2 regions of the Kitasatospora sp. NPDC098652 genome follow, and region 2 is predicted to be linked to the other one. Evidence: predicted binding sites of a transcription regulator. Region 2 holds the regulator's gene; the other holds the start of a gene.
The links. Region 2 encodes HspR, which represses chaperone genes until heat shock. Its sites were predicted from a motif close to TTGAGNNNNNNNNNCTCAA; they were not measured.
Positions count from the first base shown of each region.

Region 1: lon (endopeptidase La) is a predicted target of HspR. The motif match lies at 14,069-14,087, and genes of this name have one in related genera.

Region 1 is NZ_JBIWAQ010000004.1:288,863-304,384, forward strand. It holds gene ACIQWA_RS12045 (protein kinase) at 1-560, opposite strand, end outside; gene ACIQWA_RS12050 (FdhF/YdeP family oxidoreductase) at 731-3,016, shown strand; gene ACIQWA_RS12055 (NlpC/P60 family protein) at 3,166-4,683, opposite strand; gene ACIQWA_RS12060 (anion permease) at 5,122-6,318, shown strand; gene ACIQWA_RS12065 (hypothetical protein) at 6,344-6,592, shown strand; gene ACIQWA_RS12070 (MDR family MFS transporter) at 6,714-8,267, opposite strand; gene ACIQWA_RS12075 (ABC transporter permease) at 8,620-9,669, shown strand; gene ACIQWA_RS12080 (ROK family protein) at 9,784-10,998, opposite strand; gene ACIQWA_RS12085 (GtrA family protein) at 11,009-11,560, opposite strand; gene lon (endopeptidase La) at 11,635-14,046, opposite strand; gene ACIQWA_RS12095 (rhomboid-like protein) at 14,213-15,064, opposite strand.
Region 2 is NZ_JBIWAQ010000010.1:124,947-140,468, forward strand. It holds gene dnaK (molecular chaperone DnaK) at 19-1,866, shown strand; gene grpE (nucleotide exchange factor GrpE) at 1,863-2,483, shown strand; gene dnaJ (molecular chaperone DnaJ) at 2,707-3,861, shown strand; gene ACIQWA_RS22420 (heat shock protein transcriptional repressor HspR) at 3,902-4,441, shown strand; gene ACIQWA_RS22425 (hypothetical protein) at 4,631-5,620, shown strand; gene ACIQWA_RS22430 (hypothetical protein) at 5,698-5,856, opposite strand; gene ACIQWA_RS22435 (hypothetical protein) at 6,191-6,808, shown strand; gene ACIQWA_RS22440 (LuxR family transcriptional regulator) at 6,816-7,790, opposite strand; gene ACIQWA_RS22445 (LuxR C-terminal-related transcriptional regulator) at 7,783-8,751, opposite strand; gene ACIQWA_RS22450 (LuxR family transcriptional regulator) at 8,744-9,706, opposite strand; gene ACIQWA_RS22455 (LuxR family transcriptional regulator) at 9,699-10,676, opposite strand; gene ACIQWA_RS22460 (LuxR C-terminal-related transcriptional regulator) at 10,669-11,673, opposite strand; gene ACIQWA_RS22465 (LuxR family transcriptional regulator) at 11,663-12,658, opposite strand; gene ACIQWA_RS22470 (TDT family transporter) at 13,414-14,613, opposite strand; gene ACIQWA_RS22475 (LysR family transcriptional regulator) at 14,684-15,522, shown strand, end outside.

The sequences.
Region 1 (15,522 bases), on a different contig from region 2:
GTCCACCGCTCCGGCGCCATGTAGGCGGGGCTGCCGACGATCGTCCCGGTGGTGGTCAGCCCGCCGGCGCCGGTGTCCAGCTGGGCGATGCCGAAGTCCAGCACCTTGAGGTGCCCGGCGTCGGTGATCATCACGTTGTCCGGCTTGATGTCCCGGTGCACCATGCCCGCGTCGTGGGCGGCCGCCAGGGCCCCGCAGATCTCCCGCCCCCAGCGCAGGCTGAGCGCGGGCTCGGGCAGTCCGGCCCGGAGCACCTCGGTCAGGGTGCGGCCGGTGAGCAGCTCCATCACCAGGAAGGTGACCTGCTGGTCGTCGGCCTCGCTCTGCCCCAGGTCGTGCACGGTGACGATGTGCGGGTGCGAGAGGTTCCCGGCCGCGCAGGCCTCCCGGACGAAGCGCAGCGCGGCCTTCGCCTGGTCGCCGCCGTGGTGCCCGATGACCTTGACCGCCACCGGCCGCTGCATCCGGGTGTCCTGGGCCCGCCAGACCACTCCGAAACCGCCCTGGCCGAGCTTCTCCCGCAGCTCGTACCGGCCGTCCAGCACGTCCCCGACTCGCACGCGCCCCTCCCCCACCCGTTGTGACGCCCAGACTCTACCGACGGCCCTCCCCACCTGACGGGCCTCCCCACCCGACAGCCCTCCCCACCCGACGGCCCAGGTGGAAGGATGAGCGGAGAGCCCGCAACGGTGCGACGGCTCGGACCCGTACAGCCCCGAGGAGCGCAGTCATGGCCAAGCAGGCCCCGCAGAGCGACCCGGTGCAGGACGCCCCCGAGGTGTCCGCGCCCCAGCACGCGGCCGCCGGCCTGCCCGCCGTCGGTCACAGCCTGCGGATGGCCGCCGAGCAGATGGGCGCCCGGCGCACCCTCGCCACCCTGCTCAAGGTCAACCAGCCGGACGGCTTCGACTGCCCCGGCTGCGCCTGGCCGGAGCCCGGCAAGACCCACACCGCCGAGTTCTGCGAGAACGGCGCCAAGGCCGTCGCCGAGGAGGCCACCGAGCGCCGGATCCGGGCCGAGTTCTTCGCCGCCCACCCGGTCGCCGACCTGGCCGAACGCTCCGGCTACTGGCTGGGCCAGCAGGGCCGGCTCACCCAGCCGATGCTGCTGGACGAGGGCGCCACCCACTACACCCCGGTCTCCTGGGACGACGCCTTCGCGCTGATCGCCGAGGAGCTGCGCGCCCTGGACACCCCGGACGGCGCCGCCTTCTACACCTCCGGCCGCACCAGCAACGAGGCCGCCTTCGCGTACCAGCTGTTCGCCCGCCGGTTCGGCACCAACAACCTGCCGGACTGCTCCAACATGTGCCACGAGTCGTCCGGTTCGGCGCTCACCGAGACGCTCGGCGTCGGCAAGGGCAGCGTCAGCCTCAAGGACCTCTACCAGGCCGACCTGATCATCGTGGCCGGCCAGAACCCGGGCACCAACCACCCCCGGATGCTCTCCGCGCTGGAGCGCGCCAAGCGGGCCGGTGCCACCGTGGTGAGCGTCAACCCGCTGCCGGAGGCGGGCCTGGAGCGGTTCAAGAACCCGCAGAACGCCCGCGGCCTGCTCGGCCACGGCACCAAGCTGACCGACCTCTTCCTGCAGATCCGCCTCGGCGGCGACCTGGCGCTGTTCCGCGCGCTCAACCGGATGATCCTGGAGGCGGACGGCGTGGACCGCGCCTTCGTCGCCGAACACTGCCACGGCTTCGAGGAGTTCGAGGAGCAGGCCCGGAAGACGGACCGCGAGGAGGTGCTCGCGGCCACCGGCCTGCCCTGGGAGCAGATCGAGGAGCTCGGCCGGCTGGTGCTGGCCTCGAAGAAGATCATCGTCTGCTGGGCGATGGGCCTCACCCAGCACAAGCACGCGGTGCCGACCATCCGCGAGGTGGTCAACTTCCTGCTGCTGCGCGGCAACGTGGGCCGCCCCGGCGCCGGGGTCTGCCCGGTGCGCGGGCACAGCAACGTCCAGGGCGACCGCACCATGGGCATCTTCGAGCGGCCCGCCAAGGCCTTCCTGGACGCGTTGGAGAACGAGTTCGGCTTCGAGCCGCCGCGCGCGCACGGCCTCGACTCGGTGGACACCATCCGGGCGATGCGCGACGGCAGGGTCAAGGTGTTCTTCGCGATGGGCGGCAACTTCGTCGCCGCGACCCCGGACACCGAGGTCACCGAGGCCGCGATGCGCCGCTGCCGGCTGACCGTCCACGTCTCCACCAAGCTCAACCGCTCGCACGTGGTCACCGGCGCCCGGGCCCTGATCCTGCCCACCCTGGGCCGCACCGACCGGGACGTCACCGCCGCCGGCGCCCAGTTCGTCAGCGTCGAGGACTCGATGGGCCAGGTCCACTCCTCGCGCGGCGGACTGCGCCCGCCCGCGCCGGGGCTGCTCTCCGAGACGGCGATCGTCTGCCGCCTCGCCCGCACCGTCCTCGGCCCGCGGGACACCGTGCCGTGGGAGGACTTCGCGACCGACTACGACACCCTGCGCGACCGGATCGCCCGGGTGGTGCCGGGCTTCGAGGACTTCAACGAGAAGGTCCGCCGCCCCGGCGGCTTCACCCTCCCGCACGGCCCCCGGGACACCCGCACCTTCCCCACCGCCACCGGGAAGGCCAACTTCACGGTCAACCCGCTGACCGCCCCCGAGGTCCCGCCGGGCCGGCTGCTGCTGCAGACCCTGCGCTCGCACGACCAGTACAACACCACGATCTACGGCCTGGACGACCGCTACCGCGGGATCAAGGGCGGTCGCCGCGTCGTCCTGGTCAACCCGGCGGACGCCGCCGAACTCGACCTCGCCGAGGGCCGGTACGTCGACCTGGTCAGCGAGTGGACGGACGGCACCGAGCGCCGCGCCCCGCACTTCCGGGTCGTCCACTACCCCGTCGCCCGCGGCGGCGCGGCGGCCTACTACCCGGAGACCAACGTGCTGGTGCCGCTCGACTCCACGGCCGACATCAGCAACACCCCGACCTCCAAGGCCGTGGTGATCCGCTTCGAGCCCGACACCGGCGCGGCCGGGTAACGGCACCCCCGAACGGCACGGAGGCCGCCCGGCGTCCCTGGGACGCGGGGCGGCCTCCTCGTGCCGGAGCCGTACGCGGCACCGGAGCCGAACGCGGCGCCGAAGCAACGCGGCGCCGGAGCCGTACGCGGCGCCGGAGCCGTACGCGATCAGTGCAACAGGCCGCCGAGCGGCAGCGTGGCCGTGGGGCTGCCCGGCACGGGGGCGCCCGCCGAGCCGGTGCCGCTCGGGGTGCCGGTGCCCGACGGCGTCCCGGTGCCGGACGGCGTGCCGGTCGGGGTGCCCGTCGGCGTCTGGGTGGGCTTGTCGCTCGGCGTCTGGGTCGGCGTGCCCGTCGGCGTCTGGGTCGGGGTCCCGGTGGGCGTACCGGTCGGCGTGCCCGGGCCGGTCGGCGTCGTCGGCGTGCCGGTGCCGGACGGCGTCCCGGTCGGCGTGCCGGTGCCGCCCGGGGTGGGCGTGGCCGGGGTGCCGCCGGTGGCCGGCGGGGCCGGGGTCCGGTCGACCGGGCTGGGCGCGATCGGGGTGACGGTGTCCCAGCCCTTCGGCAGGTCCGGCACCTTCCAGGCGCCGCCGGCGTCGTCGGCCGTGCCGTCCGGGTCGGGGCGGACGGCGCCGAGGATCGCCATCGAGCCGATCGGCGAGACCTTGATGAACGCGCCCGGCCGCGGCGCCTGGACGATCAGCCCGCCGCCGATGTACATCGCGACGTGCGAGGCGTCCTGGAAGTAGACCACCAGGTCGCCGGGCCGCAGCTGGTTCAGCGGGACGTGCTGCAGCTGCGCCCACTGCTCCTGGCTGGTGCGCGGGATCGCCTTCCCCGCGTGCAGCCAGGCCTGCGAGGTGAGGCCGGAGCAGTCGTAGGAGTCCGGGCCGGTGCCGCCCCACAGGTACGGCTTGCCGAGCTGGGCGAGTGCGAAGGCCACGGCGCCGCGGCCGGCCAGCGAGGGGGTGCGCTCGCCCTTGCCGAGGGCGCCGGAGGCGAGGAAGGCGAGCTGGGCCTCGTCAGCCTTGGCCTTCTCCAGCTGTTCGAGTTCGGTGCGCTGGGCGCCGGTGAGCGAGGAGACCAGCTGTTCGACCGAGGCGAGGTCGGCCGTGACCTTGGCCTTGGCGGCGTCCTGCTGGACGACCAGCGCCTGCGAGGTCTTGAGGGCTTCCTCGGTCTGCTTCTTCAAGCCGTCGAGCGCGTCCCGGTCGGCCTTGAGCTTGTCCAGGAACTCGGACTGCGAGCGGCTGGCCGCGGCGAGCAGTTCGGCGATGGTGACGGCCTCGTACGGGTCCTTGGAGAGCAGCAGCTCGGCGTAGGCGGAGGAGGCGCCGTTGCGGTACTGGGCGGCGGCGAGCTGGGAGGCGATGTCCGTCCCGGCGTCGACCTGCTTCTGCTGCTTGTCGAGCCTGCCCTGGAGGTCGGTGAGCGTGGTCTGCTGCTCGGTGACCTTGGCGACCGCGCCGTTGTACTGCTCGGTGGCGGCCTCGGCGCTCTGGTAGAGCCCGTGCAGCTGGTCGAGCAGCGGGCCGAGGGTGGCCTTGGCCGCGGCGAGCGGGTCGGCTCCGGGGGCGACGACGGCACCGGCGCCCGGGTCGGGTGCCGCGTAGGCGGCCTGGGTGGCGACCGGCAGCGCCAGCGCGGCGGCCGCGAGGACGGCTCCGCACCGCAGGGCCGCCCGCACCCAGGGGCGTACTCCTGATGTCTCCGTGCGCTGTGCAGCCCCGCCCATGGGTGGTCCTCCCCGCCCTTGCCCTGTCCTGCCGGTGCGCCGCCCGCGGGCTCCCCCGGGAACGATCCCGCAGATCCTCCCACGGGTTACTCGTCGGAAACAGAGCGCACGCGGACCGGGAGGTTAATTCTCGATTGATCTGTCGATCCGCCGATCCGTTGATCCGCGCGGCAGCTGTGAGACAGGTCTCAGCAAACGGGGGCGAAACAGGACGTTCTCCGCCAATGCCCAGCTCAGCGGGGCCCAGGACACCCCTCCGAAAGCTCCCGGACACCGGCGGGTCACCGGCGGAACCACGATTCCCGGCTCAGTTCACCTTCCGTTTACCCAACAGACCTACGGTCGCGAGGTCATCAACGTCCGTGCGACAACTACGACGATTGTTTGGGTATGGAACACATCTCGTTCCTGGTAGCCGTTGTGATCATCACGGCGCTCGCCTTCGACTTCACCAACGGGTTCCACGACACCGCCAACGCGTCCGCCACCGCGATCGCGACCGGGGCCCTCCGTCCGAAGGTCGCGGTCACCATCGCGGCCCTGCTCAACTTCGCAGGCGCGTTCCTGTCGGTGAAGGTCGCCACCACCATCTCCGGTGGCATCGTCAACGAGAAGGCCGGCATCCACCCCGAGGTGATCTTCGCCGCCCTGGCCGGCGCGATCCTCTGGAACCTGCTGACCTGGCTGCGCGGTCTGCCGTCCAGTTCCTCGCACGCCCTGTACGGCGGCCTGATCGGCGCCACGATCGTCGGCGTCGGCATGAACGGCGTCAACTTCGACACCGTGATCACCAAGATCATCATCCCGGCGGTCGCCTCCCCCCTGGTCGCCGGCCTCGCCTCCTGGGGCGCCACCAAGCTGGCCTACGCGATCACCCGCAGGGGCAACGGCGCCGCCACCGACAAGGGCTTCAAGACCGGCCAGATCTTCTCCTCCTCGCTGATCTCGCTGGCGCACGGCACCAACGACGCCCAGAAGACGATGGGCATCATCACCCTGACCCTGGTCTCGGTCGGCGCCCTGCCGCACGGCGCGCTGCCCCCCACCTGGGTGATCGTCTCGGCGGGCGCCGCGATCGCGCTCGGCACCTACATGGGCGGCTGGCGGATCATCCGCTCGATGGGCAAGGGCCTGGCGGACATCAAGCCGCTGCAGGGCTTCGCCTCCGAGTCGGCTGTCTCCACCGTCATCCTGACCTCCTCGCACATGGGCTTCGGCCTCTCCACCACCCAGGTCTGCACCGGCGGCATCATGGGCGCCGGCCTCGGCGGCCCGAAGCCGGAGCTGCGCTGGAGCCTGGTCCGCCGCATGGTCTACACCTGGGGCCTGACCCTGCCGGCCGCCGGCCTGGTCGCCGGCGGGGCGGCCGTGCTGGCCCGCCAGGGCGCCTGGGGCGTCGCCCTGGTCGGCGCCGTGCTGGTGGCCGGTTCGGCCACCATGTGGGTCATCTCCCGCCGCCAGCCGGTCAGCGCGGACAACGTCAACGACATCCCCGAGGTCACCCCGGTCGAGGTCACCCCCGTCGAGGTCGCCGCCACCCCGGCCACCGCCGCCCCCACCCCCGCCTCGACCACGGTCGCGGCCTGAGCGCCGCAGACCGAGGAGCACTCCCATGCACATCAAGTGGAACGCCCTGGCCCAGACCGCCGGCATCAGCTTCGGCGTCACCGTCGCCGTGGTCGCCGTCTTCGCCCTCGGCATCCTGGCGCTGTCCCGCCGGGAGGCCGCGCTGAGTTCCCGCGCGGCGGGCGGTCAGGCGGCCGGCGGCGGCAAGCCCGCCCTGCTGGCCGGCGCGTACGCCTGCTTCGCGCTCTGCGCCTGCGCCGTGGTCTACGGCCTGGTGCTGATCGCCGCGCCGTAAGGCGTCGCGGCTCGGTGCCGCGCCGTAAGGCATCACGGCACCGAGCGACGCCGACGGGCCGGGGAGAGTCGAACTCTCCCCGGCCCGTCGGCGTTCGTGCCTGCGCGCTTCCCCGCCCCGGTCAGCTCTCCTGGGTGGTCCGCAGCGCGGTCTCCCGGATGAACAGCACGGTGACGAAGGACAGCGCCGCGAAGGGCGCGGCCCACAGGAAGACCGTGCCGACGCCGTGGCCGAAGGCGTCGGTGACCAGCGGCAGGATCGGGGCCGGCAGCTTCGCCAGGTCCGGGATGCCGCCGCCGGAGGCCGCGGCCCCGGCCGGGATGTGCGCCGCGGCGAGGTTCTCGGCCAGGTAGTGGCCGACCTTGTTGGACATCAGCGCGCCCAGCGCGGAGACGCCCATCGCGCCGCCCATGGTGCGGAAGAAGGTGACGACGGAGCTGGCCGCGCCGAGCTCGTGCCGGGGCACCGTGTTCTGCACCGCGAGCACCAGGTTCTGGCTGGTCAGGCCGAGGCCGATGCCGGTGAGCGCCATGTAGAGGGAGAGCAGCCCGTAGTTCGTGTCGACCCGGGCGGTGCCGAGCAGGCCGAAGCCGATCGCGAGCAGCGCGGTGCCGGCGACCAGGTAGGCCTTCCACCTGCCGTACTTGGTGATCAGCCGGCCGGCCACCGCGGAGGAGACCGCCAGGCCGATGATCATCGGCAGCGTCATCAGGCCGGCCGTCGTCGGGGACTTGTCCCGGGCCAGCTGGAAGTACTGGCTGAGGAAGGTGGTCGCGCCGTACATCCCGACGCCGACCAGCACGCTGGCGATCGCGGCCAGGGTGACGGTGCGGTACTTGAACAGCGACGGCGGGATGATCGGCTCGGCGGCGCGGCGCTCGACCACCACGGCCAGCGCGGCCAGCAGCACGCCGCCGCCGACCATGGCCGCGGTCTGCCAGGACAGCCACGGGTAGTCGGTGCCCGCCAGCGTGATCCAGATCATCAGCAGGCTGACGGCGCCGGTGATGACCAGCGCGCCCAGGTAGTCGATCTTCGCCGGGCGCTTGACCACCGGCAGCTTGAGGGTGCGCTGCACCACCAGGATCGCGGCCAGCGCGAACGGGATGCCGACGTAGAAGCACCAGCGCCAGCCGAGCCAGGAGGTGTCGACGATGACGCCGCCGATCAGCGGGCCGCCGATGGTGGCGAGGGCGAACACCGCGCCGAAGTAGCCGCTGTACCGGCCGCGCTCGCGCGGCGGGACCATCGCGGCCAGGCAGATCTGGCCGAGCGCGACGACGCCGCCGGCGCCGATGCCCTGGAGGGCGCGGCAGGCGATCAGCTCGCCGGTGTTCTGCGAGAGGCCGGCCAGCGCGGAGGTGGCGATGTAGATCAGCAGGGCTATCTGGAGCAGCAGCTTCTTGCTGGCCAGGTCGGAGAGCTTGCCCCAGATCGGGGTGGAGGCGGTCAGCGTGAGCAGGGCCGCGGTGATCACCCAGGTGTAGGCGGACTGGCCGCCGTGCAGGTCGGTGAGGATGTGCGGCAGGGCGTTGGAGACGACGGTCGACGAGAGCACGGCCACGAACAGGCCGAGCAGCAGGCCGGACAGCGCCTCCATCACCTGCCGGTGGGTCATCGGACGGTCGTCGACGGCGGCTGCGGCGCCGGTCGAGGCCTGGGTGGTCACGGTCATCTGGGTCCTTCGGCGAGGCGGACGGCTACGGGGCGGGGCACCGGGCGCGGCGTGCGGGGTACACGGGCAGGGAAATTCGTTGCCTTAAGCAACCATACGACTGATAGTTGAGTAAGGCAACCTTCTTCAAGCCCAAGTAAAGCCCCGCCCGGCGTGAGAGTTCCGCCACTTCGGCGCGGCCCGCCGGACCCTCACCCCGACCCGACACCCCGTCACCACCAGGCACTCCTCGTCCGCCGCGGCGCCGGCGCCACCCAGTAGCGGTGGCCGAGAACCGGCGCGGGAGGTAGGAAGAGCAAGTTAGTTCATGGTATTAAGTATCCGTTTTCCGCCGATACGCAAGGAGATGTGGATGACCGCCCCGGGGCAGGGATTCGTCGCCGAACTGAAGGGCGCGGTCACACCGCGTGCGGCACTGCTGGTGATCGGCGTGCTGCTGCTGCAGCTCGGGTTCATCACCTCGTACGTCGGGGCGCTGCACCACCCGACGCCGCACAAGCTGTCGATCGCGGTGGTCGCGCCGCCGCAGGTCACGCCCAAGCTGGTCCAGGCCCTGGAGTCGGTGCCGGACGAGGCGGTCAAGCCGGTCACCGCGCCGGACACCGAGACGGCGACCCAGCAGATCAAGGACCAGAAGATCTACGCCGCGCTGGTCGTGGACCCGAACGGCACCCAGGACACCCTGCTGACCGCCGGCGCCCGCGGCACCTCGGCCGCCAAGGCCGCCGAGAGCATCACCACCGCGCTGGACAAGTCCCAGGGCCGCACCGTCAAGGTCGAGGACGTCGTGCCGCTGGCCAAGGGCGACACCAACGGCCTCACCGGCTTCTACCTGGTGATCGGCTGGTGCGTCGGCGGCTACCTGGTCGCCTCCATCCTCGGCATCAGCGCCGGCTCCAAGCCGGCCAACGTCCACCGCCTGCTGATCCGCCTCGGCGTCCTCGCGCTGTACTCGGTCGGCGCCGGCCTCGGCGGCACGATCATCGCCGGGCCGGTGCTGGACGCGATGCCCGGCTCGATCCTGTCGCTGACCGCCCTCGGCGCCCTGGTGGTGTTCACCGTCGGCGCCTTCACCATGGCCCTGCAGTGCCTGTTCGGCATCATCGGCATCGGCCTCGCGGTGCTGGTCTTCGTGGTGCTCGGCAACCCGAGCGCCGGCGGCGTCTACCCGGCCCCGATGATGCCGCCGTTCTGGCGGGCGATCGGCTCGCTGATCCCGAACGGCGCCGGCACCAGCGCCACCAAGTCGATCGCCTACTTCGGCTCCACCAACCTGGGCATGCCGATCCTGGTCCTGGTGGTCTGGGCGCTGGTCGGCGTCGCCGTCGCCTTCCTGGCCGTGCTGCGCACCCCGCGCGAGGCCGGGCGCGAGCTCGACGCCGACGCCCCCGCTGCGGCCTGAGCCCCGGCGCACCGCCCACGGCACCGGACGGGCCCCCGACCGCAGTGGTCGGGGGCCCGTTGCTGTTCCGGGGGCCCGTTCCCGGGGCCCGCTCCTGTTCGGGGGCCGGTCGGCTCAGCCGCCCGCGAGCGGCCCCGGGTCGGCGACGATCGCGCGCACCACGCCCACCGCCGCCCCCAGCAGCGGCCCGCGCCGGCCGAGCCGGGAGACCGTGAGCCGGTCCTCCGCCCAGGGCCGGACCGTCACCCGGGCCGCCAGCTCGTGCCGCATCGCCGGCACCAGCCAGGGCGCCAGCCGGGCGTAGCCGCCGCCCAGCACCACCTCGGCCGGGTCCAGCAGGTTGACCGCCCCGGCGGCGGCGATGCCGAGCGCGGCCCCCGCCCCGGCCAGCGCCGTCCGGACCGGCTCGTCCCCGGCGCCGGCGCGTTCGGCGAGCAGCGCCACCCAGTCGCCGGGCACCCCGGCCAGCCCCGCCGCCCGCAGCACCGCCGCCTCTCCCGCGTACTGCTCCAGGCAGCCGTGCGAGCCGCAGGCGCAGCGCCGCCCCTCGGGGTGGACGGGCATGTGGCCCAGCTCGCCCGCGTAGCCGCGCGACCCGCGCAGCAGCCGGCCGCCGACCACCACGGCGGCGCCGACGCCGGCCTCGGCGGAGACGTACAGGAAGTCCTCCGGGCCCTCGCCCAGCCAGCGTTCGGCCAGGCCGCCGAGGTTGGCCTCGTTGTCCGCGTCGACCGGCAGCTCGGCCAGGCCTTCGCCGACCACGCGCAGCGCCGGGCGCAGTTCGGCGGCCAGCGGGACGTCCTGCCAGCCGAGGTTGGCGGCCCGCTGGAGCACCCCGCCGCTGCCGACCAGCCCGGGCACGGCCAGGGTCAGCCCGGCCGGGCGCAGGCCGGACTCGGCGACGGCCGAGCGCACCAGCCGGGCCAGGTCGGCCATCACGGCGGCGGGTTCCCGGCCGTGGTTGGCGCTCTCCTCGCGCCGCCAGGCCCGGACCTCGCCGCGCAGGTCGACCACGCAGACGCCGAGGTGGCGGACCCCGATCTCGGCGCCGAGGCCGCCGGGCCCGAGCGGGTTGAGGCCGAGCGCGGTGCCGGGGCGGCCGACCTTGCCGCTGGGGGCGGCCGGGCCCTCCTCGACGACCAGGCCGGCCGAGATCAGCTGTTCGGCGAGCGAGGAGACCGCGGCCCTGGTCAGCCCGGTTCCGGCGGCCACCTCGGCGCGCGAGCGGGGGCCGCGCGCGATCAGGCCGAGCACCAGGGCCAGGTTGGCCCGGCGCATTCCCTGCTGGCTGGCGGGCCCGGTCCGGACGCCGTCCGGCTCCCCGCGCATAACCCTCACCTCACGGTCTTTCCGGTACATCCCGTGGCATCTCGGGTGCAGCGTAACCGGGTTCCGGCTCCGCGTGCGTCCGGGCGGCGGGGCTGGTGAAGACCCAGCGCCGCATCGCCCAGAAGCGGAACAGCATGGCGACGAAGGTGCCGACCACCATCCCGCTGAGGAAGTCGGCAACCTCCTGCTGGAACGGGTCGACGTACGGCTCGCGCAGGTCGAGGGCGTACCGGGAGAGCGCCAGCGGGATGTCGTTGACCCCGATCGCCACCACGCTGACCAGGAAGAACAGCAGGGCCTCCGGCCGGCGCCCGTCCGTCCGGAAGGCCCAGCGGCGGTTGAGCACGTACGAGACGGCGGTGGCGATCACCGTCGCCACCGTCAGGGCGACCACCGGCTGGTGCTCCAGGACGGTGAACTTGAGCTCGACGTCGATCACCGTGGTGAGGACGAAGCAGCCGCTGCCGACCGTCAGGAACTTCACCAGCCGGCGGTGCCGCACCAGGAACGGCCGCAGCCTCGCCGGCACCCGGGCCAGGACGCGCTGCGTGGGGGACGGCATCTCCGCAGTGTGGCACGCGGCGGGCCGGTCCGGCGGATCCGCCGGACCGGCCCGGGCCGCCCGCCCCGACCGCGTCAGGCCGCGGCGACCAGCACTCCGGCCGGCTCCAGGGCCAGCTCCAGCACCTCCCGCACGTCGGCCACCGGGTGGACGGTGAGCCGCTCCAGCACCTCGGCCGGGACGTCGTCCAGGTCGGCCTCGTTGCGCTTGGGGATGATCACCGTGGTGACGCCGGCCCGGTCGGCGGCGAGCAGCTTCTGCTTCACCCCGCCGATCGGCAGCACCCGCCCGGTCAGCGACACCTCGCCCGTCATCGCCACGTCGGTGCGAACCTTGCGGCCGGAGAGCAGCGAGGCGAGCGCCGTGGTCATGGTGATGCCGGCGCTCGGCCCGTCCTTGGGGACGGCCCCGGCCGGGATGTGCAGGTGCACGCCGCGGTCGCGCAGCGAGGTGACCGGCAGTTCCAGCTCGGCGCCGCGCGAGCGGAGGTAGGAGAGCGCGATGTGCGCGGACTCCTTCATCACGTCGCCCAGCTGCCCGGTCAGGGTCAGCCCGGTGCCGCCCGTCTCGGCGTCGGCCAGCGAGGCCTCGATGTAGAGGACGTCACCGCCGGCGCCGGTGACGGCGAGGCCGGTGGCCACCCCGGGGACGGCGGTGCGGCGCTCGGCCGGCTCCTGGGCGGACTCCGGCACGTGGTGCGGGCGGCCGATCAGGGCGGGCAGGTCCGCCGCGCCGACCGCGGCGGGCAGCTCGCGCTCGCCCAGCTCGGCCTGAGCGGCGATCTTGCGCAGCACCCGGGCGATCGAGCGCTCCAGGTTCCGCACGCCCGCCTCCCGGGTGTACTCCCCGGCGAGCCGGCGCAGCGCCTCCTCGTCCACGCCGACCTGCTCGCCGCCGAGGCCGGCCTTCTCCAGCTGGCGCGGGAGCAGGTGGTCCCGGGCGATGACGACCTTCTCGTCCTCGGTGTAGCCGTCCAGCCGGACCAGCTCCATCCGGTCGAGCAGCGGCTCGGGGATGGCCTCCAGCACGTTGGCGGTGGCGAGGAAGACCACGTCGGAGAGGTCGAGCTCGACCTCCAGGTAGTGGTCCCGGAAGGTGTGGTTCTGGGCCGGGTCCAGCACCTCCAGCAGGGCGGCGGCCGGGTCTCCCCGGTAGTCGGAGCCGACCTTGTCGATCTCGTCGAGCAGGACGACCGGGTTCATCGAACCGGCCTCCTTGATCGCCCGCACCAGCCGGCCGGGCTGCGCGCCGACGTAGGTGCGCCGGTGGCCGCGGATCTCGGCCTCGTCCCGGACGCCGCCGAGCGCGACCCGGACGAAGCTGCGGCCCATGGCGCGGGCCACGCTCTCGCCGAGCGAGGTCTTGCCGACGCCGGGCGGCCCGACCAGGGCCAGCACCGCGCCGCCCCGGCGGCCGCCGACCAGCCCGAGCCCCTGGTCGGCCCGGCGCTTGCGCACCGCGAGGTACTCGACGATGCGGTCCTTCACGTCGGCCAGGCCGGCGTGGTCGGCGTCGAGCACGGCGCGGGCGCCGGCGATGTCGTACGCGTCCTCGCTGCGTTCGTTCCAGGGCAGTTCCAGGACGGTGTCCAGCCAGGTGCGGATCCAGGAGCCCTCGGGCGACTGGTCTGAGGAGCGCTCCAGCTTGTCGACCTCCTTGAGCGCGGCCTCGCGGACCTTCTCGGGCAGGTCGGCGGCCTCGACCCGGGCGCGGTAGTCGCCCTCCTCGTCGGCCGGGTCGCCGTTCAGCTCGGCCAGCTCCTTGCGGACGGCCTCCAGCTGGCGGCGGAGCAGGAACTCCTTCTGCTGCTTGGCCACGCCCTCCTCGACGTCCTTGCGGATGGTGTCGTTGACCTCCTCCTCGGCGAGGTGGTCGCGCAGCAGGGTGAGCGCGTACTCCAGGCGGGCGACCTGGTCGGCCTCCAGCAGCACCTTGAGCTTCTGCTCGGCGGTGGCGAAGGGTGCGTAGCCGATGTTGTCGGCGAGCTCGCCGACGCCCTCGATCTGCGCCACCCGGTCGACGATCTGCCAGGCGCCGCGCTTGCGCAGCCACTGGGTGGACAGCGCCTTGTACTCCTTGACCAGCTCGGCGGCCCGCCCGGCCACCGGCATGCCGACCGAGGACTCCTGGAACGGTGTGGTCTCCACCCAGAGGGCGGCCCCGGGGCCGGTGGTGCCGACCCCGATCCGGACCCGGCGCACGGCGCGCACCAGCGCCGCCGGCTGCCCGATCGTGCCCGGGCCGTCGGCCAGTCGGCCGACCTGCTCGACGGTGGCCAGCGTGCCGGCCGCCGCGTACGAGCCGTCCACCCGCGGGACCAGCAGGACCTGGGGCTTGCCGGAGCCGGCGGCCGCGGCACGGGCGGCCTCGACCGCGGCGCGCACCTCGGTGTCCTTGAGGTCCAGCGGGACGACCATGCCCGGGAGCACCACCTCGTCGTCGAGGGGCAGCACGGGCAGGGTGAGCGGTGTGGACGTCGATGCCATGATCTCTCCCCGGTCAGTGAACTTGAGTCGACCTGACTAAGGATTCACGAGCGCCAGTTGTTCCCCGCATCTTGTTCGCCGTGAGCGAACGGCGACGTCACCGGAACGGCCGGGAGGAGGCGCCGTCAAAAGGAAGCGGAAAGAACGGCCCAAGAGGGCCCCGGCGTCAGCGCGCGGTGGACGGCCGCCGCCCGGCCCGCACCGCCGCGGCGGCCAGGGAGACGACCGGGGAGACGACCGAGGAGAGCACCGAGGAGGCGGACGGGGAAGCGGCGGAGCCGACCGCCCGCAGCCGCGCCGGACGCGACCGCGGCCCGGGCGGGCGCCGCTCGATCCGGTCCAGCCGGCGCCCCAGCGCCATCCCGGTGAGCAGCGCGGCCGGGTGCCCCACCGCCGTGACCAGGTCCTTCTGGGTGGCGATCTGCTGGACGAGCATCAGCCCGACGCCGGCCAGCGCCACCGCCCGCGCGCGCGGCGGCAGCGCCCCGGCCGCCGCGCCCAGACAGGCGAGCACGCCGTAGCTGACGCCGATGTCCAGCTGGTCCATCGCGGCCGGGGCCAGCCGTCCGGTCTCCACCGCGGTGATCACCACGCCCTGGGAGAGCAGGGTGGCCGCGACGTGCCCGGCGGCGAGCACCGCCGCCGTCCGGGCCGGCCCGACCCGGCGCTCCAACGGGGCCAGGGTGAGGGCGAACCCCCACAGGTAGGGCAGCCACGATCCCCCGGCCACCCAGAAGCCGCTGAGCAGCAGGGCGCGCAGCGGGTGCTCGAGCAGGTTGTGGCCGTCCGAGCTGGAAGCTTCCTGCAAACGCCGGACGAGTTCCGGATCGGCGATCCCGGCGAAGGTCGAGGTGGCTCCGACGACCGCGAGATATCCGATCGTGAACGGAGTACGCCGCGGTGTCGGCACGCGTTCCAGCAGCCATTCGACGGCACCGCCGCGCAGCCGGCCCGGAAGCATTCCGTACGGCGCCCCCGAAGGCGCGCGCCCGCCGGCACCCCACCGCAGTCCAGCCATGACGCCTCCGCTCCCACACCCGCAGCCGCACGGCGCCCGGAGGCACCCGACGCCCCGGCGCGGAGGCCGGATTCCGCCCTGCGGGGCGTTGTCGCGGCCACGCTACGTCGAGGTTCTGAGAGGCACCTGAGAAAAGCCCGTGAAGACCGTCGACGGCGGGACCGGCCGGATTCCCGGCATTGGTCCAGACCTACTTCCGATTAACGCGTCAGTAGGGCCTCTGACCGGCGACTTGGCGTCAACTGAACTGCATACGTACCGTTACGCAGTGAAAATTCGCCGGGTAAGGTATCGGCCCGTGCCCACTCGTGCGGTGGGCCCAAGGGTGGCCGGACAGCCGGCCCAGCGGGCCGGAAACGTCCGGTCCGCCTGCCGGGAGGCATCCGCTGTCCGTACGCTGCGAAGTGCGTGGGAGGAGTGGACGGAAGACCATCCGTCCGCCACTCCCCGGTGCACGA
Region 2 (15,522 bases):
TCCGTGGAGGTATCTACGATGGCACGCGCGGTCGGCATCGACCTCGGTACGACGAACTCGGTCGTCAGCGTTCTGGAGGGTGGCGAGCCCACCGTCATCACGAACGCCGAGGGCGCTCGGACCACGCCGTCCGTCGTCGCCTTCGCCAAGAACGGCGAGGTCCTCGTCGGCGAGGTGGCCAAGCGCCAGGCGGTCACCAACGTCGACCGCACCATCCGCTCGGTGAAGCGCCACATGGGCACCGGGTGGAAGATCAACATCGACGGCAAGGACTTCAACCCGCAGCAGATCTCGGCCTTCGTGCTGCAGAAGCTCAAGCGGGACGCCGAGGCCTACCTGGGCGAGACCGTCACCGACGCCGTCATCACCGTCCCGGCGTACTTCAACGACTCGGAGCGCCAGGCCACCAAGGAGGCCGGTGAGATCGCGGGCCTCAACGTCCTGCGCATCGTCAACGAGCCCACCGCGGCCGCCCTGGCCTACGGCCTGGACAAGGACGACCAGACCATCCTGGTCTTCGACCTCGGCGGCGGCACCTTCGACGTCTCCCTGCTGGAGATCGGCGACGGGGTCGTCGAGGTGAAGGCCACCAACGGTGACAACCACCTCGGCGGCGACGACTGGGACCAGCGCGTCGTCGACCACCTGGTCAAGGTCTTCCAGTCCGGCCACGGCGTCGACCTGTCCAAGGACAAGATGGCCCTGCAGCGTCTGCGCGAGGCCGCCGAGAAGGCCAAGATCGAGCTGTCCTCGTCCTCCGAGACCTCGATCAACCTGCCCTACATCACGGCCTCCGCCGAGGGCCCGCTGCACCTGGACGAGAAGCTCACCCGTGCCCAGTTCCAGCAGCTGACCGCGGACCTGCTGGAGCGCTGCAAGGTCCCGTTCCACAACGTGATCAAGGACGCCGGCATCTCGCTCTCCGAGATCGACCACGTCGTCCTGGTCGGTGGCTCGACCCGCATGCCCGCCGTCGCCGAGCTCGTCAAGGAGCTGACCGGCGGCCAGGACGCCAACAAGGGCGTCAACCCGGACGAGGTCGTCGCCATCGGCGCCGCGCTCCAGGCCGGTGTCCTCAAGGGCGAGGTCAAGGACGTCCTGCTGCTCGACGTCACCCCGCTGTCCCTCGGCATCGAGACCAAGGGCGGCATCATGACCAAGCTGATCGAGCGCAACACCACGATCCCGACCAAGCGCTCCGAGATCTTCACCACGGCCGAGGACAACCAGCCGTCCGTGCAGATCCAGGTCTACCAGGGCGAGCGCGAGATCGCCGCGTACAACAAGAAGCTCGGGATGTTCGAGCTGACCGGCCTGCCGCCGGCGCCGCGCGGCCTGCCGCAGATCGAGGTCACCTTCGACATCGACGCCAACGGCATCATGCACGTCGGCGCGAAGGACCTCGGCACCGGCAAGGAGCAGAAGATGACCGTCACCGGCGGCTCCTCGCTGCCGAAGGACGAGGTCGACCGCATGCGCCGCGAGGCCGAGCAGTACGCCGAGGACGACCACAAGCGCCGCGAGGCCGTCGAGACCCGCAACTCCGCCGAGCAGCTCGTCTACTCGACCGAGAAGTTCATCGCCGACAACTCCGACAAGCTGCCGGCCGACGTCAAGACCGAGGTCGAGACCGCCATCGGCGAGCTCAAGGAAGCCCTCAAGGGCGAGGACATCGCGAAGATCCGCGAGGCCTCCGAGAAGGTCTCCACCACCGCCCAGAAGCTCGGCCAGGCGCTCTACGCCAACGCCGACGCCGCCGGTGCCGGTGCCGCCGCGGCCGGCGACTCCGCCCACGCCAAGGAGGACGACGTCGTCGACGCCGAGATCGTCGACGACGAGAAGCCCAAGGGTGGTGCGTCGGCATGACGGACAAGCCGCAGGGCGGCAAGCCCGGCGACGACTCCGCCGCCGAGGAGGCCGTGATCAAGGCCGCCGAGGAAGCCGCCTCGGCCGGTGCCGGCGAGGCCCCCGAGGAGCTCGCCGCGGCCAAGCGCGAGCTGGCCGAGCGCACCGCGGACCTGCAGCGGCTGCAGGCCGAGTACCAGAACTACCGCAAGCGGGTCGAGCGCGACCGGCTGACCGTCCGCGAGATCGCGGTCTCCAACATCCTGGAGTCCCTGATCCCCGTCCTGGACGACATCGGCCGCGCCCGCGAGCACGGCGAGGTGACGGGCGGCTTCAAGTCCGTCTCCGACTCCCTGGAGACGGTCGTCGCCAAGCTGGGCCTGCAGCAGTTCGGCAAGGAGGGCGAGCCCTTCGACCCGACGCAGCACGAGGCGCTGATGCACAGCTACTCCTCGGACGTCACCGAGGACACCTGTGTCCAGATCCTCCAGCCCGGCTACCGCATCGGCGAGCGGATCATCCGCCCGGCGATGGTCGCCGTGGCCGAGCCCCAGCCCGGCACCCAGACGACGCCCGGCCCGGACGCCGAGGCGAAGTCCGCCGAGAAGGACAAGTCCGACGGTGGCTCGGACAGCTGACAACCTGTGACAGCTGACAACCAGTGCGCTGCGGAGTCGTACGCCGGCCAGTACGGCGGCCGGCTCCGCAGCGCGCTGTCAGCAGCGCTACTTCCGGCGGCTGTTGACAGCGCAGTGACGATGGACATCGGGAGGTGTCGGGAGCGGTGAGCGAGCACAGCGAGCGAACCATCGAGGGGTGCGTGAACCGCTCTGCGGCTTCCGGGCGGAGCGAGGTGGGCGCATGAGCGGCAAGGACTTTGTCGAGAAGGACTACTACAAGGTCCTCGGCGTGCCCAAGGACGCCACCGCCACCGAGATCAAGAAGACCTACCGCAAGCTGGCGCGCGAGTTCCACCCGGACGCGAACAAGGGCGACGCCAAGGCCGAGGAGCGCTTCAAGGACATCTCCGAGGCGTACGACGTCCTCTCCGACGAGAAGCGCCGCAAGGAGTACGACGAGGCCCGCAGCCTCTTCGCCAACGGCGGCTTCCGCACCGGCGGCCCCGGCGGCGCCGGCAGCTACGGCTTCGACTTCGGCGACCTCTTCACCGGCACCCAGGGCGGCGGTGGCGGCGGACTCGGCGACGTCTTCGGCGGACTCTTCAACCGCGGCGGCGCCCGACAGGCCCAGCCCCGGCGCGGCGCCGACGTCGAGACCGAGGTGACACTCTCCTTCGAGGAGGCCGTCGACGGCGCGACCGTCCCGCTGCGGATGACCAGCCAGGCCCCCTGCCGGCTCTGCAACGGCACCGGCGCCAAGAGCGGCACCACCCCCAGGGTCTGCCCGACCTGCGTCGGCGCCGGCACCGTCAGCCGCGGCCAGGGTGCCTTCGCGCTCTCCGAGCCCTGCAAGGACTGCCGCGGCCGGGGCATGATCGTCGACGACCCGTGCCCCGACTGCCACGGCAGCGGCCGGGCCAGCTCCGCCCGCACCATGCAGGTCCGTATCCCGGCCGGCGTCCAGGCCGACCAGCGGATCCGGCTCAAGGGCAAGGGCGCCCAGGGCGAACGCGGCGGCCAGCCCGGTGACCTCTACGTCACCGTGCACGTCGACCCCCACCCGGTGTTCGGGCGCAAGGGCGACAACCTCACCGTCACCGTCCCGGTCACCTTCCCCGAGGCCGCCCTCGGCGCCACCATCGAGGTGCCCACGCTGAACGGCCCCGCCGTGAAGCTCAAGCTCCCCCCGGGCAGCGCCAACGGCCTCACCATGCGCGCCCGCGGCAAGGGTGCCACCCGCAAGGACGGCACCCGCGGCGACCTCCTCGTCACCGTCGAGGTCGTCGTTCCCCAGCACGTCGACGGCGACGCGCTGGACGCCCTGGAGCAGTACCGCGAGGCCACCGCCTCCGACGACCCACGAGCCGCTCTGTTCCGGGCGGCGAAGGGAGCGTGACGACCAGATGTCCCCGAACCCGATGAACCCGACGAACCCGATGGACCCGGCGAACGCCAACGGCCCGATCGGCGCGGGCGGCCCGATCGGCCCGGGCCTCGGTGAGGGCCTCCCCGGCAGCCCCGCCGGCGGCCGCCCCCGCCGCGCCGCGGCCGCGCCGCAGTACGTCCTCACCGAGGACACCCCGGTGTACGTCATCTCGGTCGCCGCCGAACTCTCCGGCCTCCACCCGCAGACCCTGCGGCAGTACGACCGCCTGGGCCTGGTCTGCCCCGACCGCACCGCCGGCCGCGGCCGCCGCTACTCGGCCCGCGACATCCAGCAGCTGCGCGAGGTCCAGCGGCTCTCCCAGGACGAGGGCATCAACCTGGCCGGCATCAAGCGGATCATCGAGCTGGAGAACCAGGTCAGCGCCCTCCAGTCGCGCATCACCGAACTGGTCGACTCCCTCGAGGGCGCCGCCACCGCCCTCCAGCAGCGCGAGGCCGCCGTCCACGCCTCCTACCGCCGCGACCTCGTCCCGTACCAGCCCCCCACCCCCCAGTCCAGCGCCCTCGTCGTCTGGCGCCCCAAGCGCTGACCCGGGGCCCGCACCGCACCACCAGCCGCCGGCTCCCTCCTGTTCGGGGGGTGCCGGCGGCTGGGTGTTGGTGAGAGAGTGCGATCACATTCCCTCTCCAGAGGACTCAGAGGATCTGGCATGCTGAACCGCGATTCAGCATCAGCGCTGACAGCACACAGGCATCACGGTAACGGCAAGGAGTCGCGGATGAGTGAACGAGAGCAGCCCCTTTCCGCCGGCTTGTCCACCCTCTCTGCAGAAGCAAAAGAGCTCTACCTCGCCGTCATCCGAGGAGACGGCAAGCTGCCGCTGGGCCCCAGTGCCGATCAAACTCATTCATCCCGAGAGGAGCTGGTGAGGATTGGCCTTCTCGTGCCCGACAGCGATGACCCCACTACTCTCGTAGCCGCCGACCCGGCGCAGCTCTCGACGAGTCTCAGCCATTCCTGGCAGCGTCAGGCGCTGGAACTCCTATCGCGCGCCGTGTCCCTCCCCTCCGAACTGCAGGATTTGGCACGGGAATTCCACACCCCAAAGCAGTTCGGAGGATCTATCGAATATGTGCAGGGGAAGGTTCTTATCCGTCAGCGGCTGGAGCAGTACCGGGAGTCCGGACTGGGGGAGGCCCTATCACTCCAACCTGGCGGCCCCCGACAGCCCGATCTTCTCGCTGGAATGATCGAGCAAGATCTGGAGACGCTCCGCAGTGGCACGGAGGTACGGACGATCTACCACGCCAGCACCCGCTACCACCAGCCGACCAGGGACTACGTAGCGACGCTCGCTCGGGCCGGCGGCCAGTACCGAACCCTTGACGAGCCGTACACGCGCCTCATACTGATGGATCGACGGGTCGCCGTCATCCCGATCGCCGAGGACATGAGCCTTGCGGCCTTCATCCACGACCCCGCAGTAGTCGACTACCTCGCCGAAGAGGTGTTCGAACGATGCTGGAGCCGCGCCCTGGAGTTCGAGGGTGGCCGCACAGTGCCGCAGCAGGTGGTATCCCGCCTCCGGCAAACAATCATCGATCTGATGCTCGAAGGCACCAACCACCGAGTCATTGCGCGACGCCTGGGAATCAGCGAGCGGACACTCGCAAGACATATAGCTGAAATGCGAGACGACTACAAGGTCGACTCGCTATTCCAGCTCGGATACGTTCTCGGTCGGCAAGCCCAGAATCCTACCGACTGACCCATTCGCCCACTTCTGGAATGTCGGCGAATATTTCGGGAATTTTGGCATGTACCCAGGAAGCCACGTGGCTACGATCACTGCCAGGAGATGTCGTCCGCGACACTCACGGCAGCCTTGATGGCAGTCGTGTCGTGCGAGTCGGCAGCATTCGCGAGAGAAACAACGCCCAGCGCAGCAGCAGCAACGGCCGCCGAAAGCACAACCTTGCGGACAAATCGGCGCATGTCAGTCACGCCCCTACTCTCTCTCGACAATCGCCACTAGAACCGCCATGCAGGATAACGGCTCACATTGTGCCGCGCGAAGGGGAGGCTGTCACCAGCAGCTGCCCCGCAAGGTGTGCGTCATCTCCCTGCCAGGCATCCAGATGACACCGACCAACCCTGGACGCCACACCACGGCGCGTTGGACGATCAGTTCGCTCCCGATGGTCCAGCAGGACGCCACATCTTGCCAATGTACCGTCAAACGCCAAGCCGTTCACCAGTAGCACCACTCCACAGAGCAGCCCACATTCAACGCATAGCCGACATTCTCTCCCCCGGTCGGCCTTCCCCCGGAGTCGACATGACCGAGCCCTACCTGCGTCACAACGACAGCCAGGCCCCTGAGGGTCGGCGTGCACGTGTGTTCCTGGCCGCGCCGCTGATGCGGCTGACCGGCCCCGCGGACAGCGTGGTGACGCTCGCCAGCCGGACGCGGCTGACGACGCTCCGCACCACCCTCCTCCGCAGCGGTGCCGCCGTGTACAGCGCGCACCACAGCGACGCCTGGACCGTCGCCGGTCGGGCGCCCGAGCCCCGGGTCCCCTCCGACTTCCGCGCGCTCCAGTCCGCTGACCTGGTGTTCGCCTATGTCGGCGCCCCGCTCTCGGCCGGCGTCAGCCTCGAACTCGGTTGGGCGTCGGCGCTGCGGAAGCCGATCGTCCTGCTCGTCGACGAGGCCATCACCCACAACCCGCTGATCGCCACCATCGAGCAGGTCGCCCCCGTCCTGCCGCTGGTCTTCGACGACACCTGGTCCCAGGAGGCCCTCCACCACACCGTGGAGACCGCCCTCGACTGGGCCGGCATGGCGCTCTCCCTCCGCGAGGGCTTCTGGACCGCCCCCGGCGACCGCTTCAACGTCCCCCGGCAGCAGACCGCCACCCCCGGCTACTGGCCGACCGGCGCCGCCACCGGCTGAGCAGGACTCACCCACCGGACTCCCCCGTCCGGGCTCCCCGCATCTGCCAGCCGAGCTGGAACAGGGTCTCCGCGTCGTACACCTCACGCAGCCGGGCGATGTGACCGGCCACGGTCCGTTCGCTCAGGCCCATACGGGTAGCGATCGCCCGCTGCGTGAGACCCCTGGCGAGCAGGCGACCCACCTGCTCGTGGGCGATCGGGGCGGAACCGGCTGCGAGTGACTCCCAGTCCACGGCCTGGGCGTGCTGCCACTGCTGCTCGAAGACCCCCACCAGGTAGGCAACCATCGCGGCGTCCTCGACCACGGCGGCAACCGTGTGGTCGAGGGTGGCCGGGATCACGGCCACGGTGCGGTCGAAGATCAGCGTCTTGGTGAAGGGCCCCTCCAGCAGCCGGATCGGGGCGCCGGCCTGAGTGGAGTGCAGCGCGTACTCGACCGTCCGTGGATCGGAGCAGGCCGACGGTTCGAAGACGGTGAACATCGCCCCGCCCGCTTCGACGTAGCGGCGGCTGTGGTCGAGCGAGTCCTGCATGTGGTCGTGGGGACGGGGCCCGCCGGGCTGGGCCGCGAGGGCCTCATGCGGGTAGTCCTTGACCAGCTGCGAGATCAGGTGCCGGATCTCCGGCATGCCGACCACCCGCCGGACCCCGCCGACGGGATCGGCGCGACGGGGCGCGGTGTCGTAGGCCTGGGTCAGGTCGTCCAACAGGTCCGGGACGGCAGCGGCACGGGCAAGCAGGCGGGCGCTCTCCTCCCGCAGGTCCGCGCCAATCCGCTCGCCTACGGCCCGGGGGTTCACCGCGCTGTAGGTGCCGTCGGCGATGCGGAGGACGAGCAGGCCGAGGTCAGCGAGCTGTTGGACGGCGGCTGCGTCCTCAGGACCGATCTCGTCGATGCGGATCCGGCCGCCCTCGGCCAGGATCGCCCGGTAGAGCTCACGGGCTGCGGCATCGGGCAGGTCGAGTACCGGCTCAGGCATCGCGGGCTCCCCTCATCTGCCAGCCGAGCTGGAACAGCGTCTCCGCGTCGTACGACTCCCGTAGGCGCGCGATGTGGCCGGCGACGGTGCGCTCGCTCAGGCCCAGGCGGGTGGCGATGGCGCGCTGGGTGAGGCCTTGGGTGAGCATGTGGCCGATCTGGTCGTGGAACGGGGCCTCGGCGGTTCCGCCAGCGAGGGCCGACCAGTTCACCCCTTCCGCCTGCTGCCAGTGCAGTTCGAACTCCCGGACCAGGAAGTCGACCACGGCCCGGTCCTCGACGAAGGCGGCGCAGGTGTAGTCCTGGCCGACGGGGATCACGGCGACGGACCGGCCGAAGATGAAGAGCCGGGTGAACGGGATCGGCAGGATCCGGATGGCGACGCCGAGTTCGGTCGCCTGTGCCGCGAAAGAGACGGTCGGCGGATCGGCGAGGGCGGACGCCTCGTAGATGGTCCTCATGGTGCCGCCCTTCTCAATGTGGCGACGGTCGGATTCGAGGGCCTCCGCCAGGTGCGCGGCGGGCCGAGCACCTCCTGGCTGCCGGGACAGGGTCTCGCTCGGGTGGTCGGCGTGGATCTGGGCGACCTGGTGACGGATCTGCTCCAGGCCGACGACGTACTGGACCGCGGGCGAGGGTTCGGGATTCCGGCGGGGCGCGAGGTCATAGGCCTGGGTGAGGTCGTCCAGCAGCTCGGGGATGCGCGCCGCCCGGGTGATCAGGCGGGCCCCTTGCTCCCTGAGCTCGGTGCCGATCCGCTCGCCGACGGCCCGGGGGTTCACCGCGGTGTAGACGCCGTCCGCGATGTGCAGGAAGAGCAGACCGAGGTCGGCGAGTTGTCGGACGGCGGACTCGTCCTCAGGGCGGATCTCGCCGACGCGGATCCGGCCGCCCTCGGCCAGGATCGCCCGGTACAGCTCACGGGCTGCGGCGTCGGGCAGGTCGAGTGCCGGCTCAGGCATCGCGGGCTCCCCGCATCTGCCAGCCGAGCTGGAACAGCGTCTCCGCGTCGTACGACTCCCGCAGCCGGGCGATGTGGCCGGCGACCGTGCGCTCGCTCAGGCCCAGGCGGGTGGCGATGGCGCGCTGGGTGAGGCCGCGGGCGAGCAGGCGGCCGACCTGTTCGTGGGCGGCGGCCTCGGTGGAACCGTCAGCGAGGGCGGCCCAGTTGACGCCTTCGGCCTGTTGCCAGTGCGTCTCGAAGTCCTGGACCAGGAAGTCGACCACGGCCGGGTCCTCGATGAAGGCCGCGCTGCTGTCGTCCGGGGCGGCCGGGATCACCGCGACGGTCCGGTCGAGGATCATCAGCTGTCGGAACGGGACGGGCAGGACCCGGATGTGGCAGCCGGCCTCCGTCAGTCGCGCGGCGATCCGAACCGTCGGGCCGTCGAGCCGGGCCGCGACCTCGTAGATCGTGCGCAGTGTGCCGCCCGCCTCGGCGTAGCGGCGGGCGTGCGCCACGATGTCGTCCGCGGCCTCGGCCGGCCTGGCACCGCCCGGGCGCAGGGACAGGGCCTCGTTGCCCAGTTCCTCGACGAGTTGGGAGACCCGGTGCCGGATGTTCGCGTGTCCGTGGACGATCTGGGTGGCCCCGGCGCCGTCGTGGCGTCGCGGAGCACTGTCGTAGGCGGCGGCCAGGTCGCCGAGGAGGTCGGGCACTTCCTCCGCCTGAACCAGCAAGCGGGTACCGGCCGCACGCAGCTCGGCCGCAATCCGGGTGGTGACCGTACGCGGATTGACCGCGCTGAGCACGCCGTCCGAGGCGTACAGCTTCAACAGCCCCGTTTCCAACAGGGTCTGAACGGTATCGGCGGCCTCCCCCGGGATGTCGGCGATCCGGAGCCGCCCGCCGTCCTCCAGGATCGCGCGGTAGAGCTCACGGGCGGCATCGGGCAGGTCGAGTACCGGCTCAGGCATCGCGGGCTCCCCTCATCTGCCAGCCGAGTTGGAACAGCGTCTCGGCGTCGTACTGCTCGCGGAGGCGGGCGATGTGGCCGGCCACCGTGCGCTCGCTCAGGCCCAGGCGGGTGGCGACCGACCGCTGGGTGAGGCCCTGGGCGAGCAGGGCGCCGACCTGCTCGTGGACGGCGGAGCCGAGGGAACCGTCTTCCAGCGCAGCCCAGTTGACGCCTTCGGCCTGCTGCCAGAGCGTCTCGAAGGTGTCGACCGCGAAGGCGACCGTCGCCGGGTCGTCGACCACGGCGGCGGTGCTGTAGTCGGCGGCGGCGGGAATGATGGCGACGGTGCGGGCGAAGATCAGGAAGCGCCTGAACGGTACGGCGAGGACGCGGGTGGTGGCGCCGAGCCGGGAGGCCTGGGCGGCGAAGCGTACGGTCGGCGGGTCGTACTTGGCCGAGACCTCGTAGAGGGAGCGCACCGTGCCGCCGCGTTCGTGGAAGCGGCGGGCGCGCCGTAGTGAGTCCGGTAGCTCGTTGGCCGGGCGGGGGCCGCCGGGTTGAGCAGACATGCCGTCTCCGGGCATCGCCTCGGTCAGCCGGTCGATCTCGTGCCGGATCTCCTCCTTCCCGGTCACGTAGCGCGCCCCGGTCGAGGCGCTCCGCCGCTTCGGGCTGGTGTCGTAGGCCTGGGTGAGCTCGTCCATCAGCTCGGGGAGTTGCTCCGCTTCCGCGAGCAGGCGAATGCTCTGCCGGCGGATCTCGCCACCGATTCGCTCGATGGCCGTGCGCGGGTCAACGGCGCTGTAGGACTCGTCCAGCAACTGCGGTACCAGCAGCCCGAGTTCCACCAGGCGCCCGAGTGCCTCCCGGTCGCCCGGGCCGACCTCGGTGGCGCGGATGCGGCCGCCCTCGCGCAGGACGGCGAGGTAGAGGGCGCGGGCGGCGGCGTCCGGGAGGGCGGCGGCGAGGAGGGCGGTGGGGTCAGCCATGGCGTTCCCCGCGGAGGTGCCAGCCGAGGTGGAAGAGGGTCTGGGCGCCGTAGCGCTCGCGGAGGCGGGAGATGTGGGCGGCGACGGTGCGTTCGCTGAGGCCGAGCCGGGTGGCGACGGCGCGCTGGGTGAGGCCGCGGGCGAGCAGCCGGCCGATGCGGACGGTGGTGGGGTGGGGGGCGCCGAGGTTGCGGTCGGCGGGGGTGGCGCGGGCCCAGTCCCGTTCGAACTGGGCGACCAGGTAGGCGACGGTGGTGCGGTCGGTGACGACGGTGGCGCGGCTGCGGTCCTCGACGGCGGGGATGACGGCCACCGAGCGGTCGAAGACCAGCATCCGCTCGTACGGTTCGGCGAGCGCCCGGGCCTCGGCGCCCTCGCCGCTGCGGAGGGCGACCTGGCGCAGGGTGGCGGGGTCGGCGAGGGCGCCGGGCTGGTGGAGGGTGCGCATCGAGCAGCCGCGGCGGAGCAGGGCGAGGTCCTGGGCGAGGCTGGTCTGGAGGACCTCGGCGGAGTGGTGGCCGGGGCGGGCGGCGAGGAACTCCTCCTTGCACTCGGCGAGGAGTTCGGAGATGCACTGGCGGACGGCGCCGGCACCACCCCCGGCACCAACATCGACCCCGACCCCGTCGGGCCGAGCGCCGTCGGGCCGAGCGCCATCGAGCCGAGCGCAGTCCAGCCGAGCACCGTCGACGCCCCCGGACGGCCGGTGGAGCGCCTCGTAGGCACGGGAGAGCGGCTGGAGGGTCCCCGGCAGCCGCTCGGCGTGCACCAGCAGCCGGACGGCCCGGAGGCGGAGTTCGGTGCCGAGCCGGTCGCCGAGGGCGCGCGGGTTGGCGGCGGTGTAGCCGGTGGCGGTCGGGGTGAGGAGCCCGCGGGCGACGAGGGCCGCGACGGTGGCGCGGTCGGCAGGGGCGAGGTCCTCCGGGCGCAGCCGGCCGCCGGCGCGCACGACGGCGAGGTAGAGGGCGCGTTCGGCCGGGCCGGGCTCATCGGTCATCGCGGGCGCCTCTCATCAGCCAGCCGAGCTGGAAGAGGGTCTGGGCGCCGTACCGGTCGCGCAGCCGGGAGATGTGGCCGGCGACGGTGCGTTCGCTGAGGCCCAGCCGGGTGGCGACGGCGCGCTGGGTGAGGCCGCGGGCGAGCAGTCGGCCGACCCGGTCGGGGATGGTGCGGGCGGGGCCCTGGCCGAGAGCGGCGGCGGCCTCGGCGGTGTCGGCGCGGGCCCAGTCGCGTTCGAAGCCGCCGATCAGGAAGGCGAGGGTGGCCGGGTCGCTGATGAACGCGGCGGTGCTGTTGTCGTCGTTGGCGGAGATGACGGCGACGCTGCGGTCGAACACGATCAGGCGCTGGAAGGGCTCGTCGAGGACCCGGATCTGCGAGCCGTACCGGGTGACCTGCTCGGCGTAGGCGAGGGCGGCCGGTTCGACGAGGGCGACGGGCTGGTAGACGGTGCGCAGGGAGCAGCCGCGCTGGAGGAGTTGGACGTCCTGGGCGAGGGCGACCTGGAGGGTGTCGGCGGGGCGGTGGCCGGGTTGGGCGGTGAGGACCTCGGAGCGGCAGTCGGAGACCAGTTGGGAGATCCGCTGGCGGATGTGGACGTGGCCCTCGACGTAGACCGCGCCGCCGGAGGTGCCGGACGGGCGGGGCATCGCGTCGTAGGCGCGGGTGAGGCCGTCGAGGGCGCCGGGGAGGTTCTCGGCGCGGACCAGCAACCGGGTTGCCTCGCTGCGGAGTTCGGCGCCGAGCCGGTCGCTGACGGAGCGCGGGCTGACGGCGGTGTAGCAGTGGTCCATCCGGTTGACCATGACCAGGCCGATGTCGAGGAGCTGCCGCAGCGCGGCCCGGTCGGCGTCGGAGACGTCGGCGAACGGGATGCGGCCGCCTTCGGCGATGACGGCGAGGTAGAGCTGTCGGGCGGCCTCGTCGGGTTCCTCGCCCTCGGGTGCCGCATGGTGCGGCGCGACCGCCGGTTCCGCCGTCACGTCGTACTCTCCCTGCCGGACGCCTCTCCCCTTGCCTGTCCCCGTCCGTACGCGCGGGGCCGCGGGTCGCGCGGTCCGCGGGCGCCGGTGGCCGGGCGTCCCACGCTACCGGCCGGAAGGCGGGCCCCCGGGTCCGGGTGCCGTCGCACACGGGGTCCCGGGGGCCGCCATCGGTACGCCAGGTCCAGGCGATTCCGTCGAGGCGGAGCAGCAACGCCTCGCCGGTACCGGTTCGGGCTCCATCACCACACATGGATCCCGGCCGGGGCTCTTCCCCCCCGTTCCACGCGTGCGGGACGTTGCACTCGTGGTCAGTTCTGAAGAGCTGGTCGCCACCATCGGACTGCGGTGCCCGGACGACCTGGCGTACCTCCACCCTCACAGCGTGACGGCCGGTGAACAAGTGCCGTCCGAGTGCAGGTTCGCGCAATTGCAGTTATCTGCATCCCGCAGCGGGTGCGGGGCCGCGGGCGGGGGCCGGGATTCCGGTAAAGGCCGAGGCCAGCGGGGGGTACGGGCGGCGCGCAGCGATTGGCAGTGCACCGTCATCGTGCAGCTGCGCGTTCCTGCAACGGCGGCATGCTCCTGAGTGCGGGCGGCCGCCGCGCGGGTCGTCGCAGCTCAGCCCGCGCCGGCCGCACCGAGCAGGGCGTCCGGCTCAGGACGTCCGGCTCAGGACGTCCGGCTCAGGACGTCCGGCTCGGCGCCTGACTCAGGGCGTCCGGCTCAGCGCGCCCGACTCAGCGCGCCCGCGCTCAGCGCGCCAGCAGCCGTCCGCGCAGCAGCCCGGTGGCCGTGCCGGTCGCGGCGAGCACCCAGGCGGTGCCGAGCAGCAGGTAGAGCCCGACGGAGAGCCCGGTGAAGCCGCCGAAGCCGGTGTGCCGGGCGAGCGCGGAGGCGCCGGTGACGCAGGTGCCGACCGGGAAGGTGAACGCCCACCAGGTCATCGCGAACGGCATCCCGGCCCGCCGGGCGCGCAGGTTGGCGGCCAGCGCGACGGCCAGCCAGAGCATCGCGACGCCGATCACGGCGACCCCGTACAGCTCGGCCAGCGGCAGCAGGACGGGCGCCAGCCCGGGCAGCACCGGGCGGGCCGCGTCGGCGAGTTGGTGGATCGCGGTGACGGACTGGCCGAGCGGGCCGAGCACCAGGAACAGCGCGGGGGTGAGCACCAGGGTGGGGAGCTTGCTGTGGAACAGGCCGGTGAACACCACGGGCAGCAGCACCAGGGTGGCCAGCAGGCCGATCCCGAACAGCGCCCAGCAGCCGTACAGCATGGCCTCCTGGGGCGTTCCGGCGGGCAGGTGGGGGACGAGGGCCGGGCCGCAGGCGGAGGCGACCAGCGGGGCGACCACGGGCAGCAGCCAGGTCGGGTTGGCCTCCAGGGCGGACACCCGGTGCCGGGTGATCATCAGGTACGGGATGCCGGCCGCGACGGTCAGCGCGTAGAGCGTGCCGACGCCCCACAGCACGGCGTCCAGGGCGACGGCGGGGCCGGTGCCGATGACCCGGGAGCCGAGCAGCAGGGTGCCGAGCCCGACCGCCAGCAGGGCCATCGGCGGGCAGCCGTAGAAGACGGCGGTGGCCGGGTTGTCCAGCAGCTGGGTGCGGGCCGCCTCGCGGTGCCGGGTGAGGTGCACCAGGCGGGCGCCGGCCAGCAGCACCAGGGCCGCCGCGCCGAGCGCCCACATCACCTCGCCGAAGCCGATCAGCCCGGGCAGGTGGACCGGCAGGGCGGCGGCGCCGTTGGCCACGATCGCGGTGCCCATCACGGCGGCGTACCAGTTGGGACCGAGCTGGGCCAGGTCGAGGCGGGGAAGCCGGGAGAGCCGGGAGGACCGGGGGCCGCGGGAGGGACCGGAAGGGCGCGGGGGACGGGACGGCCGGGGCTGCTCGGAGGAGCGGGCAGGAGCGGCGGAGCTGGTGAGCGGGCGGACATCGGCCGAGGTGGACATGGTTCCACCGTCGCCGAGCGGCCCGGCCGCCGGTAGCGCCGCGGGTTCTATGAGGGCATAGCCTGAACCTATGCCCCTCTCCCCGCACGTCCCCGAACTGGGCGCCCTGGAACTGCTGCTCGCGGTGGCCCGGCTGGGCAGCGTCGGCCGGGCCGCGGCCGAGCTGGGCGTGAGCCAGCCGACCGCGAGCGCCCGGATCAAGGGCATGGAGCGGCAGATCGGCGTCCCGCTGCTGGAGCGCTCGCCCCGGGGCAGCCGGCCGACCGAGGCGGGCCGGCTGGTGGTCGAGTGGGCCCGCCAGGTGCTGGAGGCGGCGCAGGCGCTGGACGCCGGGATCGACGCGCTGCGCGAGCGGCGGGACGCCAAGCTGCGGGTGGTGGCCAGTCTGACCGTCGCCGAGTACCTGATGCCGGGCTGGCTGCTGGCGCTGTCCGAGGCCAGCCCGGGGACGGCGGTGACACTGCGGACGGCGAACTCGGCGGAGGTCGCCGGGCACGTGCTGGCCGGGGACGCCGACCTCGGCTTCGTCGAGGGTCCGACCACCCCGCCCGGGCTGGCCGGCGCGGTGGTGGCGGCGGACCGGCTGGTGGTCGTGGTGGCACCCGGCCACCGCTGGGCGCGCCGCCGCACCCCGCTGACCGGGGCGGAGCTGGCGGCCACCCCGCTGGTGCTGCGCGAGCCCGGCTCGGGCACCCGGGAGGTGCTGGAGGCGGCGCTGGCGCCGTACGGGGGCGCCGTGCAGCCCCGGATGGAGCTGGCCTCGTCCACGGCGTTGAAGGGGGCGGCGATGACCGGGGCGGGGCCGGTCTGCCTGAGCGAGCTTGCGGTGGTGGAGGAGCTGGCCACCCGGCGGCTGGTCGAGGTGCCGCTGGCGGAGGAGCTGGACCTGCGACGGCCGTTGCGCGCGGT